3 regions of the Janthinobacterium sp. BHSEK genome follow, and region 1 is predicted to be linked to each of the others. Evidence: predicted binding sites of a transcription regulator. Region 1 holds the regulator's gene; each other region holds the start of a gene.
The links. Region 1 encodes sigma-54, which starts transcription at its own class of promoters, with help from an activator protein. Its sites were predicted from a motif close to TGGCANGNAANCTGCTTT; they were not measured.

Region 1 (7,235 bases):
CCCGCACCATCTCCAGCGACAGGGAATTCAAGGCTTTCGGACGGTCGAGCACGATGTGCCCCGTGCGGTGGCGGATGGAGGTCTGGACGAAGTCGCTCATGGCAGGATGGAAAGAAGTGAAAGTGCCAACATTCTAGCCCCTGCGCGGGGAACATTGCGTTCGACAGGGACGGGCGCAAAAAAGGGCGCAATGTGCGCCCTTAGTTGATCACAACCGGTTGAAAGTCGCAGGCCGCTTAGGCGGCGGCGAATTCTTCTTCCGAGTTGTCTGGCAGATGCTTGATCGCCTCTTTACCGTGCCCTTGCACTTTGGTTTTGTATTTCATCACTTGCCTATCGAGCTTGTCGATCAGGGCATCGATCGCGGCATACAGGTCTTGCGCCAGGCTTTCCACATAGACGGTTTTGCCACTCAGACGCAGGTTGACTTCGGCCTTTTGACGTTTTTCTTTCTCTTTGAGGTTATCCACGGTCAGAATCACGGCGATATCGATGACTTGATCGAAATGACGTTTCACGCGCTCCAGCTTCGTTTGTACGTATTCACGGATGGCTGGTGTCACTTCGAGATGATGTCCGCTGATGGTGAGATTCATACACACTCCTAAAGATGATCGGGTTCGTGCGGTCCATCCTATCCGGCCCGCAGAGGAACCGAAAAAAACTTACAAACACTTACGCAGGCTCACTGGCGGAATTTTCAATGCTTCCCGGTATTTGGCAACAGTACGTCGCGCAATCACCATGCCTTGTTCCCCCAGCATGTCCGCAATCTTACTGTCGGATAAAGGATTTTTAGGGTCTTCTGCTCCTGTCAGTTGCACGATCAATGCCCGTATCGCCGTCGATGACGCTTCGCCCCCCGCTTCGGTGGCGACGTGGCTACCAAAGAAATATTTCAACTCGAACATGCCGTGCGGGGTCAGCATGTACTTTTGAGTTGTTACCCGCGAGATAGTACTCTCGTGTAAACCCAGTGTATCAGCTATTTCACGGAGCACAAGGGGGCGCATGGCAACGGCCCCATGCGAGAAAAAGTTCTTTTGCCTTTCTACTATCGCCTGCGCCACGCGCAGGATCGTGTCGAAGCGCTGGCGCATATTCTTGATCAGCCACTTGGCTTCCTGCAACTGTGCGCCCATGGCGCCCTCGCCCTTGCCCTGCTTGAGCAGGTTGGCGTACATGGCGTTGACGCGCAGGCGCGGCATGACGTCGTTGTTCAGGGTGACTTGCCAGCCATTGCGCGCGCGCTTGACGACGACGTCGGGCACCACATAGTCGGACACGTCCGAGGCGAACACGGCGCCCGGGTGCGGATTGCACTGGCGAATCACCGTCTGCGCCTCGCGCAAGTCTTCCTCGTCGCAATCGAGGGCTTTCTTCAGCTTGTTGAAATCGCGCTGGGCAAACCAGGCCAGGTGCTTTTCCACGATGACGAGGGCCATGCGCCGCGTCACCATGGCGACGTGCGGCAAGCGCTTGATCTGCAGCGCCAGGCATTCGGACGCATTGCGCGCGCCCACGCCCGGCGGATCGAAACTTTGCAGCAGCGACAAGGCCGTGCGCATCTCGTCGGCGTCGATTTCCAGCTCTTCCGGCAGGCGCGCCAGGATGTCGTCGAGCGACTCTTCCAGATAGCCATTGTCGTCGAGCGCGTCGATGATCAGCTCGACCAGCGCACGGTCGCGCAACTCGAGCACCGTCACGCGCATCTGCTCCATCAGGTGCTCGCGCAGGGTGCAGTGGTGGGCCTCCAATTGCGGACGGGAATCTTCGTCGTCGGGCGCCTTGCCCCGGCTCGCCTCGCTCCAGTCGCTGTCGCCGCCATCCGCGGCGGCCGCGCCGTCGCCCCCCTCGCCGTCAAACGTTTCCGCTTCGGCCGGCGCTGCGGGCGCCTCCTGGCCTGGCGGCTGGGGCGGCGCTTCGGCCGGCGCGGCCGTGGAACTCAAGGCCCCGTCGGACAGCAGGCGCAGCGAACGGTCGAGCGGATCGTCGAGGCGCTCGAGCAAGGGATTGTCCGTCAGCAGCTGCTCGAGTTCCTGGTGCAATTCCAGGGTAGACAATTGCAACAGGCGTATCGATTGCTGCAACTGCGGCGTCAGTGCCAGATGCTGCGAAGTGCGCAGCTGCAATGATTGTTTCATTGGCTCACATGCGGAAGTGTTCGCCCAGATAGACCCGGCGTACCGACTCGTTGGCGATGATGTCGTCGGGGCGTCCCGACGCCAGCACCGAGCCCTGGTTGATGATGTAGGCACGGTCGCAAATACCCAGCGTCTCGCGCACATTATGATCGGTGATCAGCACGCCGATATTGCGCTCCTTCAAGAAGCGCACGATGCGCTGGATCTCGATGACGGCGATCGGATCGACGCCGGCGAAGGGCTCGTCGAGCAGCACGAAACGGGGATCGGTGGCCAGCGCGCGGGCGATTTCCACGCGGCGGCGCTCGCCGCCCGACAGGGACAGGGCCTGGTTCTCGCGCAGCTTTTCAATCTGCAGGTCGGCCAGCAGTTTATCCAGGCGCTCCTCGATCTCGGCCTTCTTCAGGGGGCGGCCTTCGACGGTCTGGATTTCCAGCACGGCACGGATATTGTCTTCCACCGTCAGCTTGCGGAACACGGACGCTTCCTGCGGCAGGTACGACAGGCCCATCTGCGCGCGGCGGTGGATCGGCAGGCTGGAAATGTCCACGCCGCTGATATCGATGCTGCCGCCATCGGACGGCACCAGGCCGACGATCATGTAGAACGACGTGGTCTTGCCGGCGCCGTTCGGGCCCAGCAGCCCCACCACTTCGCCGCATTCGACTTGCAGCGAGACGTCATGCACGACTTGCCGCTTGCCATAGGTTTTTTGCAGCCCGCGAACGATCAGGGTACTGCCGCAACGAGTATTGTCCATTATTTCGTTCCTGGCGCAGGCGTGGCCGGCGCTTTCTCCGCCGCGGGCGCCTTGGTCTTCGGCTGGATCACCATGCGCACGCTGCCGCCATCGGGGGTGCTGGTGCCGCTGTTGGAATTTTCCATCGCAAACACTTCCTTGCGGCTGTCATACGAGATGAAGGCGCCATTGGCCACGTCGGTCACTTTCGTGCCCTCCAGGCGCGTCAGCTTGGCCCTGGAAAACAGTTTCACCACTTCCGTCTTGTTGTCGTATTCCACGCGCTCCGCTTCGCCTTCGACCCACAGGTCGCCCGCGCCATCGCGCTTCTGGCGGAAGGTGGCCAGCTTGCCGGGATCGGCCCAGAAGGTAATGAACTGGTAGCCTTGCGGGTCTTCCGTGATCAGGGCCCGGCCCGCCTTCATGGTCAGGGTGCCCTTGACCAGCACGACGTCGCCCGTCAGGGTACGGATCTGCTTGACGTCATCGACGTGGCCGCTACGCGCCGTGATGACGGCTTCCTTCTCGGAATCGGCCTTCTCGGCATGCGCCACGCCCATCATGGCCAGAGAAAATACGCTCAACAGCAAGATGTTCTTCATAGTATGGTTTCCTTGTTTCATTCTGTCATTTTGCCGCCGCGGCCGGGCGCGGTTTCGGCGGGAGTACCATGCGCAGCGCATTTTGCACTTCCACCACGCCGGTGGCGTTATTGGCCTTCATGCCGATGCCATTGAGGCGCGAAGTACCCGTCAGGATATCGACCGGCACGTCCGTTTCCATTCTTTCCTCGTCCGGAAACACCGTCAGCGCTTCCGTCCTCACGGTCAGGTTCTGCGCCTTCGGACTGGCCGCGCGATCGATCACGACCTTGCGGTGCAGTTGCAGCCGGGTATTATCCTGGTCGATATGCGCCAGTTCCGCATTCATGTTCAGCGGCGGCATGCCGGGCGTCAGCTTGCGCACGAAGGGCTGGTCGATATCGGACGAATCGTCGAGCGGATAATGCGTGAGCTTGGTGCCCGACACGATATAGCTGGGTTTACCCGTCAAATCCATGCGCACCAGGCTGAAATTGGTGATGAAATAGTCGGGCTCGTCCAGATGCTTGCTGGCCCTGATGTCCTGGCCATTCTTGTTCATCACTTCGAGCAGCCAGAAGCTGCCCAGCGCGACGACGACCGCGCCCAGCACGGTAAAAATCATGCGCCAGCGATGGGCGCCTCCTGGCTTACGCATAGGGCTTCACTCTTTCAAAGGTCACTGGCGGCAAGGCGCGCCTCACTCCAGGAACGGCGCCATGACGCGCGCATAGTTGTCCTGGGCGCGCAGCAGGAATTCGCAGATCTCGCGCACCGCGCCGCGGCCGCCGCCGGCCTGCGTCACATGGTGCGCCAGGCCCTGCGCTTCCGGACGCCCGCCCGGCACGCTGACGGCAAAGCCCACGCGGCGCAGGATGGGCGCATCGATGACGTCGTCGCCGATATAGCCGCATTGTTCTTCCGTCAAGCCCGTCAGCGCCAGCAGCTCGCGAAACGGCGTCAGCTTGTCGTGACCGCCCTGGTGCACATGGGTAATGCCCAGGTCTTGCGCCCGGCGTGCCGTGATGGCCGAGCGGCGCGCGCTGATGATGGCCGTCTGCACGCCCGATTCCTGCAGCAGCTTGATGCCCAGGCCATCATACACATTAAACGTTTTCATCATCTCGCCATCGGGGCCGAAATGCAGGCTGCCGTCGGTCAGCACGCCATCGACGTCAAAGATCATCAGTCTGACCTTGGCCGCGCGCGCCAGGTTGTCCGCTACGCTCTCCATCAGATCACCTTCGCTTGCGTCAGATCATGGATATGCAGCGCGCCCACGAGCTTGCCGTCGGCATCGACGACCAGCATCTGGTTGATGCGGAACTGCTCCATCACGGCTACGGCGTCGACGGCCAGGCGCTCGGGCGCGATGCTGCGCGGCTGCGCATGCATGACGTCGCGGATCGCCACTTGCGTGAAATCCTGCACGCGCTCGAACATGCGGCGCAAGTCGCCATCCGTAAACACGCCCACGGGGCGGTTGTCCGCATCAACGACGGCCGTCATGCCCATGCCCTTCTTCGTCATCTCTTCCAGCGCCTGCAGCAGCGAGGCTTCCACCGGCACCTTCGGCACCCGTTCGCCGCTGCGCATGACGTCATGCACGTGCGTGAGCAGGCGGCGGCCCAGGGCGCCGCCCGGGTGCGAGCGGGCGAAATCTTCTTCCTTGAAGCCGCGCAAGTCGAGCAAGGCCACGGCGATCGCATCGCCCAGGGCCAGGGTGACGGTGGTGCTGGCCGTCGGCGCCAGGTTCAGCGGACAGGCTTCTTTCTCAACAGAAATATCCAGGTGCACGTCGGCCAGCTGCGCCAGGCTGGAGTTCGGCTTGCCCGTCATGGAAATGAGCACGCCGCCCATGCGCTTGACGACGGGCATGATGGCCATCAGCTCGGACGATTCGCCCGAGTACGAGATGGCAATAAAAGCATCGTCCGACGTGACCATGCCCAGGTCGCCATGGGCCGCTTCGGCCGGATGCACGAACAGGGCCGGCGTGCCGGTGGAAGCGAGGGTGGCGGCAATCTTGCGCGCGATATGGCCGGACTTGCCGATGCCGGAAACGACGACACGCCCCGTGCACTGCAGCAACAGCGCCACGGCGCGGCCCACGCTGTCGTCCGTGGCCAGGCGCGCGTGCAGCGCAACGATGGCGTCGGACTCGATCTGCAAGGTGGTGCGGGCCAGCGCGACGGCGCGCTCGGTCGTCGCTTGCATGTCAATTCGATCAAAAGCTTTCAGCATTGTTTTTTCATGGGTTACACTCATGCCCAAAGTATAAACGAATTAGGAAAGCAAAAAACTTGCCAGTCACAACAAACAACGATTTCCATTGACCGTACCGGGCAACCCATGTTTTCCTCGCTTGAACTGACCCTGATGTTACTCGGCAGCGCCGTGCTGGGCGTGGTCGCTTTCAGAATGTTGCATTTGCCGCCCATGCTGGGCTACCTGGCCGTCGGCATCGTCATCGGCCCCCATGCGCTGGGCCTGGCGGCGGAAAACGAAGCCAGCCACACCCTGGCCGAGTTCGGCGTCGTCTTCCTGATGTTTTCCATCGGGCTCGAGTTTTCTTTGCCCAAGTTCCTCGCCATGCGGCGCATCGTTTTCGGCCTTGGCATGGCGCAGGTGGTCACCACCATCATCGCCACCGTCGTCTTCGGCTGGTTCGTCGGGCGCTACCTGTCCGCCTACATCCACCTGAGCTGGCAAGCCGCGTTCGCCCTGGGCGGTGCGCTGGCCATGTCGTCGACGGCCATCGTCTCGAAAATGCTCACGGAGCGGCTGGAACTGGAAAGCGAACACGGCCGCAAGATCATCGGCATTCTGCTGTTCCAGGACCTGGCCGTGGTGCCCCTGCTGATCCTCATTCCCGCCCTCACGCGCGATTCGGACAATCTGGCCGAAACCCTGGCCTGGGCCGGCGGCAAGGCGCTGGTCGTGCTGATCTTGCTGCTGTTCATCGGCCAGAAGATGGTGCGGGGCTGGCTGACCATCGTCGCCAAGCGCCGCTCGCAGGAATTGTTCATGCTCAACCTGCTGCTGATCACCCTGGGCGCGGCCTGGATCACGGAGCGGGCCGGGCTGTCGCTGGCCCTGGGGGCGTTTGTTGCCGGCATGCTCATTTCCGAGACGGAATTCAAGCACCAGGTGGAAGAGGATATCAAACCGTTCCGCGACGTGCTGCTGGGCCTGTTCTTCATCACCGTCGGCATGCTGCTCAATATCCGCGTGGTGCTGGACAACTGGTGGCTGGTCCTGCTGCTGCTGTGCGGCCCCGTGCTGCTGAAGTTCGCCCTGATCGCGGGCCTGGCCCGGTTGTTCGGGTCCAGCAACGGCGTGGCCTTGCGCACGGGGCTGGGACTGGCGCAGGCGGGCGAGTTCGGCTTCGTGCTGCTGAACCTGGCCGGCGGCATCAAGCTGATGGACCCGTTCGTCGTGCAGGTGGTGCTGGCCTCGATGGTGCTGTCGATGCTGGCGGCGCCCTTTCTCATCGCCAAATCCGATGCCATCGTCATGAAACTGGCGGCCAACGACTGGATGATGCAATCCCTGGCCCTGACGAAAATCGCCACGCGCACGATGGCTTCTCAGAAACACGTGCTGATCGCCGGCTTCGGGCGCAGCGGGCAAAGCCTGGCCACCCTGCTGGCGGAAGAAAAGATCGAATACCACGCGCTGGACCTGGACCCGGAACGGGTGCAGGAAGCGCAACTGGCCGGCGCCCACGTCTCGTATGGCGACGCGGGGCGGCGCGAAAGCCTGGTGGCG
Region 2 (7,235 bases), on a different contig from region 1:
ATCGACGGCGCGCATGGCGCCGATGTAGTCGTCAAACAGAGGCTTGATGGTGAAACCGGCACCGAGGAAGGCGCCGCCCTTCTTGTAACTGATCGGCTCGTTCCAGATATCCATGCCCCATTCATTCGCCGGCACGTAGAACAGCTTGGTTTGCGGCGAGTAGGCCATCGGCATCTGGTTTTTTGCCCCGAGGAAAGCGGGCGCGGCAAACACGGTCGTGCCCTTCTTGCCTTCTTCTCCCTTGGTCGGGTCGCCAGGGCGGCCGGCGGGAATGAAGTTCGGCCGGCCCGTCTTCAGGTCGATGCTGCTGGCCCAGGTGATTTTCTTGACGAACGGAAAGGCGTTCTGCAGCTTGCCATTGGCCGCATCGATGACGTAGAAGAAACCGTTGCGGTCGGCCTTGCCGCCGTAGCGCTTGCCATCCATGTCGAAGGTGACGAACTCGTTGGCGCCGTCGAAATCCCAGGCGTCATTCGGCGTGTTCTGATACGCCCACTTGATCTGCCCCGTTTTCACGTCGAGCGCCACGGTGGACGACGAATACAGATTGTCGCCGGGACGCAAGTGGCTGTTCCATGGCGCCGGGTTGCCGGTGCCAAAGTAAGCGAGCTTGGTCTGCGGATCGTAAGTGCCGCCCATCCACGTCGAGGCGCCGCCCGTTTTCCACAGGTCGCCCGGCCAGGTCTTGTTCACGGTGCCGGACACACCGTTATCGATGGCCTTGCCATCCTTGTCGTAACGGTGGCCCATATGGCCTTCCACCGTGGGACGGCTCCACACGAGGTCGCCCGTCATCGGATTGCGCGCCTCGACCCGGCCGACGATGCCGAATTCCCCGCCCGACACGCCCGTCAGCAGCAAGCCTTCGGCGATCAGCGGCGCCGCCGTCATCGAGTAGCCGGCCGCATAGTCGTCGACCTTTTCCTTCCAGACGATCTTGCCCGTGTTCTGGTCCAGCGCCACCAGGTAGGCGTCCAGCGTGCCGAAGATCACCAGGTTGCCGTACAGGGCGGCGCCGCGGTTGACCACGTCGCAGCAGGGCATAATGCCGTCCGGCAAGCGATGCTCATATTTCCACAGCTTGGCGCCCGTTTTCAGGTCAACGGCAAAGATGCGCGAATACGATGCCGTGACGAACATCTTGCCGTTATGAATCAAGGGCTGCGATTCCTGGCCCCGCTGCTTTTCGCCGCCAAACGAGAACGACCAGGCCGGCACCAGCTTGGCCACGGTCTTGTCATTGATTTGCGTCAACGGCGAATAGCGCTGGCCCTGCGTGCCCATGCCGAACGACAGCACGCTGGACGGATTCTTCGCCGTGCTGTCGAGCATGGCGGTGGTGACATTGCCCACATCGGCCGCCTGGGCCAGCGACGCCAAGCCCAAACCGATGAGTATCCCCATTATTTTTTTCTGCACAATCATCTCCCTCTGTTTTATTAGTATGTGTGTCAAGTCTTGCGGTGCTCATGCGGCTGGGCATGCAACAGCGCACACTCTTCATCGGTGAACAGGCGTGAGCGCGTCAAGAAGCGCTTGCCCGTGCCGTTGTCGAGTGAAAACATGCCGCCATTGCCATCGACCACATCGATAATCAGCTGGGTATGCTCCCAGTACTCGAATTGCTCGAGTCCCATGTAGAACGGTGTGCCATTCAAATTGCCGAGATAAATGTCGGTGTCGCTGACATCGAACTCGCCCAGCGCATAGCACATGGGCGCACTGCCGTCGCAGCAGCCGCCGGACTGGAAAAACATCAGCGGGCCGTGACGCTGGCGCAACTTGTCCATCATTTCCAGCGCCGCATCGGTGGCGACCACCCTGGCAATTGCTGCACTCATGGCATCCCTTTCTGCGCGCCGCGCCTGGTTGAACAGGCGCGGCGCCTGTTGCCGGTTTAGAAGAAGCCCAGCGCTTTCGGGCTATAGCTCACCAGCAAGTTCTTCGTTTGCTGGTAGTGGCCGAGCATCATCTTGTGGTTTTCGCGGCCGATGCCCGATTGCTTGTAGCCGCCGAATGCGGCGTGGGCCGGATACAGGTGGTAGCAATTGGTCCACACGCGGCCCGCCTGGATGGCGCGGCCCATGCGGAAGGCGCGCGAACCGTCACGCGTCCACAGGCCGGCGCCCAGGCCGTACAAGGTGTCGTTGGCAATCGCCAGCGCGTCGGCCTCGTCCTTGAAGGTCGTCACGGAGACGACCGGTCCGAAAATTTCTTCCTGGAAGATGCGCATCTTGTTGTTGCCCTTGAACACGGTCGGACGCACGTAGTAGCCGCCTTCCAGGTCGCCCGCCTGCGTGTTGCGCTCGCCGCCGGCCAGCACTTCGGCGCCTTCCTGGCGGCCGATGTCGAGGTAGGACAGGATTTTTTCCAGCTGCTCCTGCGACGCCTGGGCGCCGATCATGGTGGAAGCATCGAGCGGGTTGCCCTGCTTGATCGCGGCCACGCGCTTCAGGGCCCGTTCGATGAATTTCTCGTAGATCGATTCCTGGATCAGCACGCGCGATGGGCAGGTGCACACCTCGCCTTGATTCAGCGCAAACATGGCAAAACCTTCCAGGCACTTGTCGAAATAATCATCATCGGCATCCATCACATCTGCAAAGAAGATGTTCGGCGATTTGCCGCCCAGCTCCAGGGTGACGGGAATCAGGTTTTGCGCGGCGTAGCCCATGATCAGGCGGCCCGTGCCCGTTTCGCCCGTGAAGGCGATCTTGGCGATGCGCTTGCTCGACGCCAGCGGCTTGCCCGCTTCCAGGCCGAAACCGTTGATGATGTTCAATACGCCGGGCGGCAGCAGGTCGCCGATCAGCTCGATCAACACCATGATGGAAGCAGGGGTTTGCTCGGCCGGTTTCAGGACGACGCAATTGCCGGCGGCCAGCGCTGGCGCCAGTTTCCACACGGCCATCAGGATCGGGAAATTCCATGGAATGATCTGGCCCACGACGCCCAGCGGCTCATGGTAGTGATAGGCATAGGTTTCCGCGTCGATTTGCGCGACGGAACCTTCCTGCGCGCGGATGCAGCCGGCGAAGTAGCGGAAATGGTCGATGGCCAGCGGAATGTCGGCATTCATCGTTTCACGGATCGGCTTGCCGTTGTCGATGGTTTCCGCCGTGGCGATCAGGCTCAGGTTCTGTTCGATGCGGTCGGCGATGCGGTTCAGGATATTGGCGCGCTCGGCAGGCGAAGTCTTGCCCCAGGCATCCTTGGCGGCATGGGCGGCATCCAGCGCCAGCTCGACGTCTTCCGTCGTGGAACGGGCGATTTCGCAAAACGGCAAGCCGGTGATCGGCGTAATGTTGGGAAAGTATTCACCTTTTACTGGTGCAACGAATTTGCCGCCGATGTAATTGTCATAGCGTTGTTTGAAGGGATTGGCTACGCCCAGTTTGCTGATGTCTGCGAGATTCATGTCGTCCTCTATCGGGTTAATTAGAATGGAGTTACTTAATTAAAATCAAACGTCCTGGTACAGATGGGGTGAGTACACGCAGTCTTCCGCAAATGCCGTGCCAGCTCGCCATCCCCCTACCCAACTTAGCGGGTTTTACCTCTGTTGCAAGGACCTGGTGGCGATATCGGCGGGTTCAATTGCTGCCGTAGCGCGCCATCGCCGCTGCACAATGGAACAGGTGTACCAGACTGGAACACCTGTTCCTGTACCGCTACCGAATCACCACGCCCCATGGCAATTCGCCGACGGCGATATCGGCCACCTTGCGCGCGCTGGCCGTATCGATGACGGAAATGCTGTTCGAGCGGCCATTGGCCACGTACAGCTTGGCCCCGTCGGGCGTGATGGCCATGTTCCACGGGCGCTTGCCAACGGGAATGGTGGCCGTCACCTGCTTGCTGGCCGTATCGATCACCATCACCGTGCCGTCCGTGCCGTTCGAGACATACACTTGCCTGCCGCCGGGATGGACGACGATGCCGTTGGCATTCTTGCCTGCTGGAATGGTGGCAATCGCCTGGCGCGCCGCCATGTCGATCACATATACGGCATTGACCAGTTCGCACGCCACGTAGGCGCGGCCCGAGTCCGGACTGAAACCGATGCCGCGCGGACGCAAGCCCACGGCGATGGACGCCACCTGGCGGCGTTGCGCCACATCGATGACATCGACTTGCTCGGCCTCTTCCGCACTGACCAGCAGCCAGCGCCCATCGGGGCTGAACACGGCATGCTCCGGGTTGCGTCCCTGCACCTTGATGTCGACGAGCAAGGTACCTGTATGGCCATCGAGCAAGGCCACGCTATTGTTTTCCTCGACGGCCACGGCCACGTAATGACCGTCATGCGAGGCGCTGACGCCTTCGGGCGACTTGCCCAGCGTCACCGTGCGCACGGGCGCGCCGGTCACGTTATCGATCAGCAGCAAGGCGCTGCTGGCGGCGTCCGTGACAAACAATTGCCGTCCGGTGGGATCGGCGGCGATGCCGCGCGGACGCTTGCCCGCCGCGATCTGGCGCACCACCTGGTCGGTCGCCGTGTCGATCACGCTCACGGTGCCCGACTTTTCATTGGGGACATAGGCAAAAGGAGCGGCCTGGAGGGCCGTGCTGAAGAGCGCAGGCAGCAGCCAGCACATCTGGCGCAAGCGCGGGAAGAAGTTGGGCATAATCACCTTTTCAATGGCAAAACACAGGAAAAGCGCGCGGTAGCGGCGCATCTGATAATTGCTGCATGCAAACGCCGTGCCACTGACACGCGTATAATTTCCGCCCACCAATGGAGACATGGCAGGCATATTGCTTGATACAACTAGGCAGACCTGTGCCGCGCACGCGCTCAAGCAGGCTTTTATTCACATTGGAGAATCCGCATGCAGCATCGTTTCCGCCTGAACACCATCGCCAGCCTGTTTGTCGCCGGCAGCGCCACCCTCGCCCCCCACGTCTTTGCAGCCGAGCCTGCTGGCTTGGCCGCCGGGCAACTCATGGAGACGGTGGTCATCAGCGGCAGCCGCATCGCCCATCCCAGCCAGGAAGTGCCGGCCTCGATCGACGTCGTCGACAGCGCCCGCATCCAGGAGGGCCAGATCCGCGTCAACGCCTCGGAAGCGCTGGCCGCCGTGCCTGGCCTGGTCGTGCAAAACCGCCAGAACTACGCGCAAGACTTGCAGATCTCGTCGCGCGGCTTCGGCGCCCGCTCGGCCTTCGGCGTGCGCGGCGTCAAGCTGATCAGCGATGGCATTCCCGCCAGCATGCCCGACGGGCAAGGCCAGGCCGCCACCTTCAACCTCGATACGGCCGAGCGCATCGAAGTGCTGCGCGGGCCGTTTTCCGCCATCTACGGCAACCACTCTGGCGGCGTGATCCAGCTGTTTTCCAAGGATGGGCAAAATCCCCCCTCCGTCGAACTGAACGTGACGGGCGGCAGCTACGGCACCAGCAAGGTGGACCTGTCGGCGCAAGGCCAGGCAGGCGGTATCGGTTACGTGCTCGACGGCTCGCGTTTCCGCACGGATGGCTTCCGCGACCACAGCGCCGCCACGCGCGAACAGGCGTTCGGCAAGATCACCGTCAAGCCCACTACGGACAGCAAACTGACCATCGTCGCCAACAGCCTGCACCAAGGCAATACGCAAGATCCGCTGGGCGCCACCTGGGCCACGTTTGCGCGCGATCCGCGCGCCGGCGAAATCGATGCGACGGACACGCAAAACCCGAAGCGCACCCTGGCCGAACGCTACAACACGCGCAAAAGCATCGACCACCAGCAAATCGGCGCCACCTATGAACAGTCGTTCGGCGATGACCGCCTGCACGTGACGGCCTACGGCGGCAACCGCGACGTGATCCAGTACCAGGCATTCACCAAGGGTTTCCAGGCGCCCGCCAGCCATTCGGGCGGCGTGGTCGACTTCCAGCGCCAGTTCTATGGCATCGACACCAATTGGCTGCACGTCAGCCAGTTGGCCGGCGGCAAGCTGAGCACCACCATCGGCATCGACTATGGCCGCTCCAGCGATGACCGCACCGGTTATGAAAATTACATCGGCAACACGTTTGGCGTGAAGGGCAAGCTGCGCCGCGACGAGCAGGATGTCGTCTCCAGCCTCGATCCGTATATCCAGGCGGAATGGCAGAGCGGGCCATGGATGCTGAGCGCAGGTTTGCGCTACAGCAAGATGAAAGTGTCGGTCAACGACCATTTCCTCGGCAATGGCGACGACAGCGGCAGCCTGGAATTCAGCCACACGACGCCGGTGCTGGGCCTGCTGTATAAACTGACGCCCAACGTCAACGTGTATGCCAGCGCCGCGCGCGGTTTCGAAGCACCCACCCTGAACGAACTGTTTTACTCGGGCACGGGCGGCGGCTTCAATTACCAGCTGAAACCGGCCACCAGCACCAACCTGGAAGCGGGTATCAAGGCCAGGATCAATCACAACACGCATGTGAACGCGGCCGTGTTCCAGATCAAGACCGACGACGAACTGGTGGTCGACAGTTCCAGCGGCGGGCGCACCAGCTACCGCAATGCGGGCAAGACCTTGCGCCAGGGCATGGAAGTGTCGCTCGACTCCAGCTTGCCATATGGTTTCACGACAAAAGTGGCGCTGACCAGCCTGCACGCCGTGTATGACCAGGCGTTTGGCAGCGTACGCGAAGGCAGCCGCTTGCCTGGCGTCCCCAGCGCCAACCTGTTTGCGGAACTGGCCTGGAAAGATACGCTGGACCGTTTCGGCGCGGCAGTGGAAAGCGTGGCCAGCAACCAGGTCTACGCGGAAGACAGCAACAGCGAAAAACCGGCGCCCGGCTACACGGTGTTCAATGCGCGCTTCAACGCCAAACAAAACGTAGGGAATTGGCGCTTCAAAGAGTTTGCCCGCCTGAACAATCTTTTCGACAAGACCTACGTGGGTTCCGTCATCGTCGGCGACAGCAACAAGCGCTACTATGAAGCGGCGCCGGGCCGTAACTGGTTGTTGGGTGTGAGCGCCCAATACTCCTTTTAAGAACACCTGAGAAAAAGTCCATGGCGGCGTTGCATTGCCTTGTCGTACTATTCGTACTGCCTGCGGCAATGCGCCTTGCCCTGAACATTTTTCAGGCGTTCTCATGAAAAAGCCCGCGCCTCTTCCGAAGCGCGGGCTTTTACCATTCAGCATAGTCTGCTACGGCCGCGCTTCCTTCACGCCATACTTCTCAAAGATGGCTTTCAATTCGCCGCTGGCCGCCATCTCGTTCATGGCCGCCTGCAGTAACTTGGCTACATCGAG
Region 3 (7,235 bases), on a different contig from region 1:
CCTGCCGGGCATCAGCCCGGTAGCGCCGCCCGCTTTGCTTTTCTGAAAAGATTTCCATTGGGAAATTGTTTATAATTCCACATTTTCTTTATCCAGGCACCCATGACTCTCCGTTCGCGCATTCTTTTATTGTGTTTCAGCACCTTGCTTGGCATCGTCCTCATCGCTTCCTTTTCCCTGTATTCCTTGCGCCAGACCATGATGGCCGAGCGCGTCGAGCAATTGACGGTGCTGGTCGAGCTGGCCAACGCGTCGGTGGAAAAGGCGTATGCGCTGGAACAGTCGGGCAAGCTCACGCGGGAGCAGGCCCAGCAGCAGGCCAAGCTGGCCATCGGCAGCTTCGTCAAGGATGAGATGTATTACTTCGTGCGCGATTTCAGCACGGACTTGCTGTACGTGCATCCGAATGCTTCGCGCATCGGCACGCCGCAAAAGAACATGAAGCAGTCGGGCGACCGCTACCGCGCCGCGCTGGCCAACAGCCGCATCGGCCTGGTGCTGGCGGACGGCACGCGTCCGGGCGTGAAGGACCCGGTGGCGAAGATGTATGCCGTGGTGAAATTTGCGCCGTGGGACTGGCTGATCGGCACGGGCACGTATATCGATGACATCAACCACAAGTTCTGGGCCCAGGCGGGTGCGCTGCTGGCCATTGGCGGCGCGCTGATGGTGGTGGTGGGCGCCCTGGCGGCCCTGATGCTGCGCCGCATCCTGGCCCAGCTCGGTGGCGAGCCCGACTATGCTGTCGCCATCGTGGCGCAAATCGCCCAGGGCGATCTGACCACGCAGATCGACACGCGTCCCGGCGACACATCGAGCCTGTTGATGGCGATCAAGGCCATGCGCGACAACCTGGCGCACCTGGTGAGCCAGGTGCGCAGCGATGCGGAATCGATTTCCACGGCATCGGGCGAGATCGCTTCCGGCAACCACGACCTGTCGGCGCGCACGGAGCAGCAGGCGGGATCCCTGGAAGAAACGGCCTCGACCATGGAAGAAATGACCTCGACCGTGCGCCAGAATGCGGACAATGCGCGCCAGGCCAACCAGCTGGCCATTTCTGCCTCGCAAGTGGCGAGCCAGGCGGGCGGCGTGGTGAGCCAGGTGGTCGACACCATGGGCGCCATCAATGCCTCGTCGAAAAAGATCGGCGACATCATCGCCGTCATCGACGGCATCGCCTTCCAGACGAATATCCTGGCCCTGAACGCGGCCGTGGAAGCGGCGCGCGCGGGCGAGCAGGGCCGTGGCTTCGCCGTCGTCGCCAGCGAGGTGCGCAACCTGGCCCAGCGCTCGGCCGGTGCCGCCAAGGAGATCAAGCAATTGATCGACAGCTCCGCCGAACAGGTGGGCGCCGGTGAAAAACTGGTGGCGCTGGCGGGCGAAACGATGGAAAAAGTCGTGTCCAGCGTGCAGCACGTGACCGATATCGTGGCCGAGATTTCCTCGGCCAGCGCCGAGCAGAGCGCCGGCATCGAGCAGATCAACCAGGCCATCGTCGAGATGGATAACATGACGCAGCAAAACTCGGCCCTGGTCGAGCAGGCGTCGGCGGCGGCGCAGGCGATGAACGAGCAGGCGGCGGGGCTGGCGCAGATCGTCAGCGTGTTCAAGGTGGGCGCCGTGGCGCCGGCCGCGGCACCGCGGCGCCTGGCGCGCTAGCCGCTTTTTTCTGTCATGAGGGGAACTTATCCCCGGCTCACCTGTCCAAACTTTTTCGTCCGCATGGGCGCACAGAAGAGGTGAGCATGACAGACGGTTTTTCCTATCACGCGGCATTTGCCCGCAACCTAGGCTGGGTGACGCAGGCGGAGCAGGAGAGCTTGCGGGGCAAGCGCGTGGCCATCGCGGGCATGGGCGGCGTGGGCGGCGTGCACTTGCTGACCCTGGCGCGGCTGGGCATCGGCGCCTTCCACATCGCCGACTTCGACACCTTCGATATCGCCAACTTCAACCGCCAGGCCGGCGCCATGATGTCGACCCTGGGCCAGCCCAAGGTGGCCGTGCTGGCGCAGATGGCGACGGACATCAATCCCGAACTGGAGATTAAACAGTTTCCCGACGGCATACACGACAGCAACCTGGCCGAGTTCTTTGCCGGCGTCGACCTGTACGTGGATGGCCTCGATTTCTTTGCCTTCCCCGCGCGCCAGGCCACCTTCGCCACGTGCGCGCGCCTTGGAATTCCATCCATCACGGCCGCGCCGCTGGGCATGGGCACGGCCGTGCTCAGCTTCATGCCGGGCGGCATGACGTTCGAAGAATACTTTGGCTGGGGCGACTTGCCCGAGGAAGAGAAGGCGCTGCGCTTTCTCGTCGGATTGGCGCCGGCCGGCTTGCACGGCCCCTATCTGGTGGACCCGTCCGCCATCAACCTGAAGGAGCGGCGCGGGCCGTCGACCATCATGGGCTGCCAGCTGTGCGCGGGCGCGGCCGCCACGGAAGCCTTGAAAATTCTGTTAAAACGCGGCAAGGTGATGGCGGCGCCGCACGGCATGCATTTCGACGCCTACCGCAACAAGCTCGTGCATACATGGCGTCCCGGCGGCAACCGCCATCCGCTGCAACGGCTGACCATGGCCATCATCAAGCGGCGCCGCGCCGCACAGGGGGCATAAATGGCGCAAGCATTGCTGAACGATCCCGTGCTGGAAGACATCCTCGAGCAGGCGCGCTGGGCGCCCAGCGGCGACAACACGCAGCCTTGGCGCTTTGAAGTCGTGGACCAGCGGCACGTGGTCGTGCATGGCTTCGATACGCGCAGCCACTGCGTGTACGACCTCGACGGCCATCCCAGTCAGCTGTCCTTGGGCGCCTTGCTCGAAAGCATGGCCCTGGCGGCCAGCTGCCACGGCTTGCGCATGGAGGCGCGCCGGCGCACGGCCATGCCCGAGACCCTGCCCACCTTCGACGTACGGCTGGTCGACAGCCCCGGCATGCTGCCCGATGCGCTGGCGGCCTTCCTGCCCCGGCGCAGCGTGCAGCGGCGCCGGCTCAGCACGCGCAGCTTGCGCGCCAGCGAAAAGGCGGCGCTGGCGGCCAGCTTGCCGCCGGGCTACGGCGTGCAGTGGTGCGAAGGTGCGCGCGCGCGCCTGGCCTGTGCACGTCTGATGTTCGACAATGCGAAGCTGCGCCTGACCATGCCCGAAGCGCACAAGGTGCACCGCGACGTGATCGAATGGGGCGCGCGCTTCAGTGCCGACCGCATCCCGGAGCAGGCGCTCGGTGTCGATGCCATGACGGCGCGGCTGATGCGCTGGGTCATGCATAGCTGGCGCCGCGTGGATTTTTTCAATACCTGGCTGGGCGGCACTATTGCCCCCCGGCTGCAGATGGACTTGCTGCCGGGGCTGTATTGTGCCGCGCATTTCGTGTTGCTGGCCGATGCGCCGCCGCGCCATATCGACGATTACGTGGCGGCCGGCCGCGCCATGCAGCGCTTCTGGCTGACGGCCACGCAGCTGGGCCTGCAATTGCAGCCGGAATTGACGCCGCTGATCTTTGCCCGCTACGTGCGCGAACGGCGCACCTTTTCACGCACCGATGGCATGCAGGACATGGCGCAGGAACTGGCCGTGCAATGCCAGGCCGTGCTGGGAGCGGCGGCGGTCGAGCGGGCCGTGTTCCTCGGGCGCATAGGCGCGGGGCCGGCGGCGAGTGCGCGTTCGCTGCGCCGGCCGCTGCAAGACTTGCTGGTGGCGCCCACGGCTGGGCCGTGAGGCGTGCTTCCTGCGCGGTCAGCGCCGCCGCCGTGGCGCCAGGGCAGCCAGCGCCGCCAGGCCCGCCGCCAGCAACGGCAAGGTGCCCGGTAGGGGCATCGGCGTGACCGCCGGCACATACGCCAGTTCGGAGCTGTTGAGCATGTTCAACACCAGGGTATAGCTGCCCGCCACCAGGTTGTCCGTGACGGCGCCATACTGCCCGCCGCACGTCGTGCCGATGCCCGTGCCCGTGGGCGCGCCGCAGCCGCTGGGGTCGTACGTGAACATGCTGCCGCTGGTCAGCGGCGTTTGCGCGTATCCTGTGTTGAGGTTGGCGGCGTCGGCCAGTTCGGTGCCGCCCAGGATGCCGGAGCCCAGGCTGCCGTCGGGGGCCCAGTTGAAGACGATCTGGCCATGTTCATCGATGATGGTAAACGTCATCGCCATATTCGTCGTGGCCGCCGAGCCTGTGCCGGCCAGGGCGTCCAGGTACAACTGCATGAAGGGCAGGGCCTGGAAGTCGAAGGCCAGGGTCGCGCCCGGTTGGCCGACGACGAAATTGACGGTCATCGCGGTGCTGGAACCGTTGCGTCCCGAGGCGTCGGCGCTGCCGCCGCCCGTGAGGAAGGTTTCCGCCGCATTCACGGTATGCGTGCTGGTCGAACCCGGTGGAAAGGGCGGGATTTGCGAGGTGACGATCTGCGCCTCGCCGCGCGCATACGAGGCATTGCCCATGCCTTGCTGCGTAAAGTCGTTTTCTCCCTTGGTCACGGCGCCGCGTGTCGCTTGCGGCGCGTCGATCTCGTTGCTGCCGCCGTGGATGATGCTGCTGCCATTGAGCGTGGCGGTGGTGCGCGACAGGTCGATATTGCTGAGCAGGGAGACGGAGCCGGAGGGATTGCTGATGACCAGGCCAAAGACGCTGGTGTACGAATAGCCATAGGCGGCGGCGCTGGCAGTGCCGCTGCTGGCCAGCAACAGCAAGGCCAGCAGGGCCGTTGGCAAGCGGGTACAAGAAAATATAGTCATGAAAATCCTCATCTGCCGGTCGGCCGCGTTGTAAGGAAAGCCGACAGGCTTGCCACATAAAAAAAGGCGAGGAGACTCCCTCGCCTGTAAATCCCCCTGTTGCCTGTTTCAGGCGGCAAGCTTGCGGCGGCGGGCATAGCCCAGGCCAGCCAGGCCCAGACCCAGCAGTGCAAGAGTGCCAGGTTCCGGCACCGCCTGTTTCACCAGGTCCACGCTTTCCACCGCATTCAAGGTCAAGGTGTAGTTGCCGGTCGCGAGGGCATTGCTGACGGAACTGAAGTTGCCGCCGCAAGCCGTACCCACGCCTGTGCCCGTGGGTGTGCCGCAACCGGTGGGGTCATACGTAAACAGGTTGCCGCGCGTCAGGAAGTTGGTCGCCAGGCTGGTGTTCAGGTTGGCCGCATCGGCCGATTCCGTGCCACCGAAGATGCCGGAGCCGATAACGCCATCGGGTGTCCAGTTGAAGACAGTCGCGCCGGTCGAGTCGGTGATGGTGATGGTCATCACCAGGTTGGCCGTCGCGGTGGACAGCTGGCCCACTGTGCTTTGCAGGAAGACTTGCATGAATGGCGACGAGAAGAAGTCAAAGCTCAGCGTTGCCGTGGGGGAACCGACGACGAAGTTGACGGAGAAGCCCGTGGTCGAACCGTTGCGCCCGGACGCATCGGCCGTGCCGGCAGGATCATCCAGATGGGCTTCGGCCACGTTCACCGCCTGCGTGGAGGTGGAGCCGGGCGGGAACGAGGGGAACTGCGTGCTGACGATCTGCGCGTCGCCGCGCGAAAAGTTGCCCGTGGCACCTTGTTGCGTGAAGTCGTTCTCGCCCTTGGTCACGGCACCGACGGCGGCGCGGGGCGAGTCGAGCAGGCCGGGACCACCATTGATGACGCTGACGCCATTCAGGGTGGCCGTGGCGCGCGAGATCGTGGTGCTGTTCAGGGCGGTGATGGAACCCGTGGCGGCGGCGATCTGCAGGCCGAAGATATTGTTGTAGGCATAGCCGTAGGCGCCCGCTTGTGCGCTACCGGCCGCGCACAGCATGGCCAGTGTCGCTGCCGCTGGGAGCAGTTTCAGTTTAGAAAGTTTCATGTCATTCACCTCGTGGTTGAGTGAGTCTGGAAGTCTTGCCTGAGTCCTGTCGGCAGGTGCTCATGGCCAGACTTAAGCGACTTCCATGCCAACGCATGAGGTTCTTTTGAAATCAAGGACTTGGCGTGCTTTTGTTGACGCAGTGCAGGTGTTGCCGGACGCGTTGTAAGAAAAACCGACGCTGCCGCTCAAGGCTGCTCGTCTTGCGGCAAGGAGCCCAGCAGGGCGTGCAGGTGGGACAGCAGGCGTTGCCCTGGCACATAGTCGCGCATGGCCGTGGCCAGTTGGCGCGCCGCCAGTCTGGCGCGGCCATCGTCGAGCATGCGCGTGGCGGCATGGCGCAGGGTGGTTTCCTGGAAGCGGTCGGCGCGCAGCAGCAGGCCGGCGCCGGCGCCGGCGATGCCGTGCATGTTGAGGAATTGATCGAGGTTGCCGGCGATGCCGATGACGGGCACGCCTGCCGTCAGCGCCTGCTGGCTGGTGGGGCTGCCGCCGTTGCAGATCACCAGGCTGGCGCGGCGGGCGGCCGCGTCGCCCGGCAAAAAGGGGGCGACATAGGCATTCGGCGGCACGGCATCGACGCGGATGGTGCCGGCCGTGGCCGCCAGCACGGTGACGGGCAGGGGCGCCAGCGCGCGCAGCACGCGCGGCAGCAGCTGCCCCTGGCCCGAGCTGCCGAGGGTGACATAGATGATCGGGCGTCCGCTGCTCAGTTCAGGGCGCTGCCACCAGGCCGGCAAGTCGAGCGGCGGCGCCCAGATGACGGGGCCCAGGTAGTCGTGCGTGGACGGCATGCCGTGCGGCGGGAACAGTTGCGGAATATCCGCGTACAAGGTGCGGTCGGCATCCGTGTAGATGCGCCGCAGGTCGCTGCCCAGCGAGGGCAAGCCATGGCGGCGGCGCACGCGGTTCAGGGGCACGGCATGCGAGGCGAAGGCCAGCGGCCGGATCAGGCGGAACAGGGGATCGGCCAGCCAGATGGGCAGCATGCCGGTCAGGGGCAGGCTGGGCACCGTGTAGTGCTGGCGCACCCAGGGACTCCAGTAGGCGTTGCTGATGGTAATGTAGGGAATGCGCTGCAGGCGCGCGCTGACGGACAGCGACAGGCGGAAGTCGCCGATCACGAGATCGGGCTGGACGGCATTGAGCAGGCGCAAATCGTCTTCCACGTACGCGTGCAGGGTGCTTTCCGTGTAGACGGGCTTGCCGTGGGCCAGCGCTTGCAGGAATTGCAGCGACGAAATGCTGTCGATGCGCCAGCGCCGGAAGGGGACTTGCTTGAAACAAAAGTCATAGCCGTCGGCGCAGGCAAAATGCACCTCATAGGCGTCCTCGTCCAGGTCCTGGGCCAGGCTCAGGGGACGGCCAACATGGGCCAGGGTCACTGCCTCGGCCATGAATAAGATTTTCTTGCGC

Region 2: a site for sigma-54 is predicted at 3,504-3,521, ahead of adh (aldehyde dehydrogenase). Genes of this name have one in related genera too.
Region 3: a site for sigma-54 is predicted at 5,893-5,910, ahead of AC0V2Y_RS11970 (EDSAP-1 family PEP-CTERM protein). Genes of this name have one in related genera too.

The regions. Positions count from the first base shown of each region.
Region 1 is NZ_JBWBYV010000018.1:107,824-115,058, forward strand. It holds gene AC0V2Y_RS08860 (enoyl-CoA hydratase/isomerase family protein) at 1-100, opposite strand, end outside; gene hpf (ribosome hibernation-promoting factor, HPF/YfiA family) at 237-596, opposite strand; gene AC0V2Y_RS08870 (RNA polymerase factor sigma-54) at 666-2,144, opposite strand; gene lptB (LPS export ABC transporter ATP-binding protein) at 2,149-2,904, opposite strand; gene lptA (lipopolysaccharide transport periplasmic protein LptA) at 2,904-3,485, opposite strand; gene lptC (LPS export ABC transporter periplasmic protein LptC) at 3,511-4,122, opposite strand; gene AC0V2Y_RS08890 (KdsC family phosphatase) at 4,165-4,698, opposite strand; gene AC0V2Y_RS08895 (KpsF/GutQ family sugar-phosphate isomerase) at 4,698-5,708, opposite strand; gene AC0V2Y_RS08900 (cation:proton antiporter domain-containing protein) at 5,817-7,235, shown strand, end outside.
Region 2 is NZ_JBWBYV010000094.1:7,732-14,966, reverse strand. It holds gene AC0V2Y_RS25790 (PQQ-dependent methanol/ethanol family dehydrogenase) at 1-1,404, opposite strand, end outside; gene AC0V2Y_RS25785 (DUF779 domain-containing protein) at 1,452-1,841, opposite strand; gene adh (aldehyde dehydrogenase) at 1,898-3,418, opposite strand; gene AC0V2Y_RS25775 (beta-propeller fold lactonase family protein) at 3,672-4,628, opposite strand; gene AC0V2Y_RS25770 (TonB-dependent receptor family protein) at 4,833-6,971, shown strand; gene AC0V2Y_RS25765 (substrate-binding periplasmic protein) at 7,131-7,235, opposite strand, start outside.
Region 3 is NZ_JBWBYV010000030.1:92,706-99,940, forward strand. It holds gene AC0V2Y_RS11950 (methyl-accepting chemotaxis protein) at 103-1,662, shown strand; gene AC0V2Y_RS11955 (ThiF family adenylyltransferase) at 1,749-2,618, shown strand; gene AC0V2Y_RS11960 (nitroreductase family protein) at 2,619-3,719, shown strand; gene AC0V2Y_RS11965 (EDSAP-1 family PEP-CTERM protein) at 3,738-4,730, opposite strand; gene AC0V2Y_RS11970 (EDSAP-1 family PEP-CTERM protein) at 4,839-5,819, opposite strand; gene AC0V2Y_RS11975 (nucleotide disphospho-sugar-binding domain-containing protein) at 6,008-7,216, opposite strand.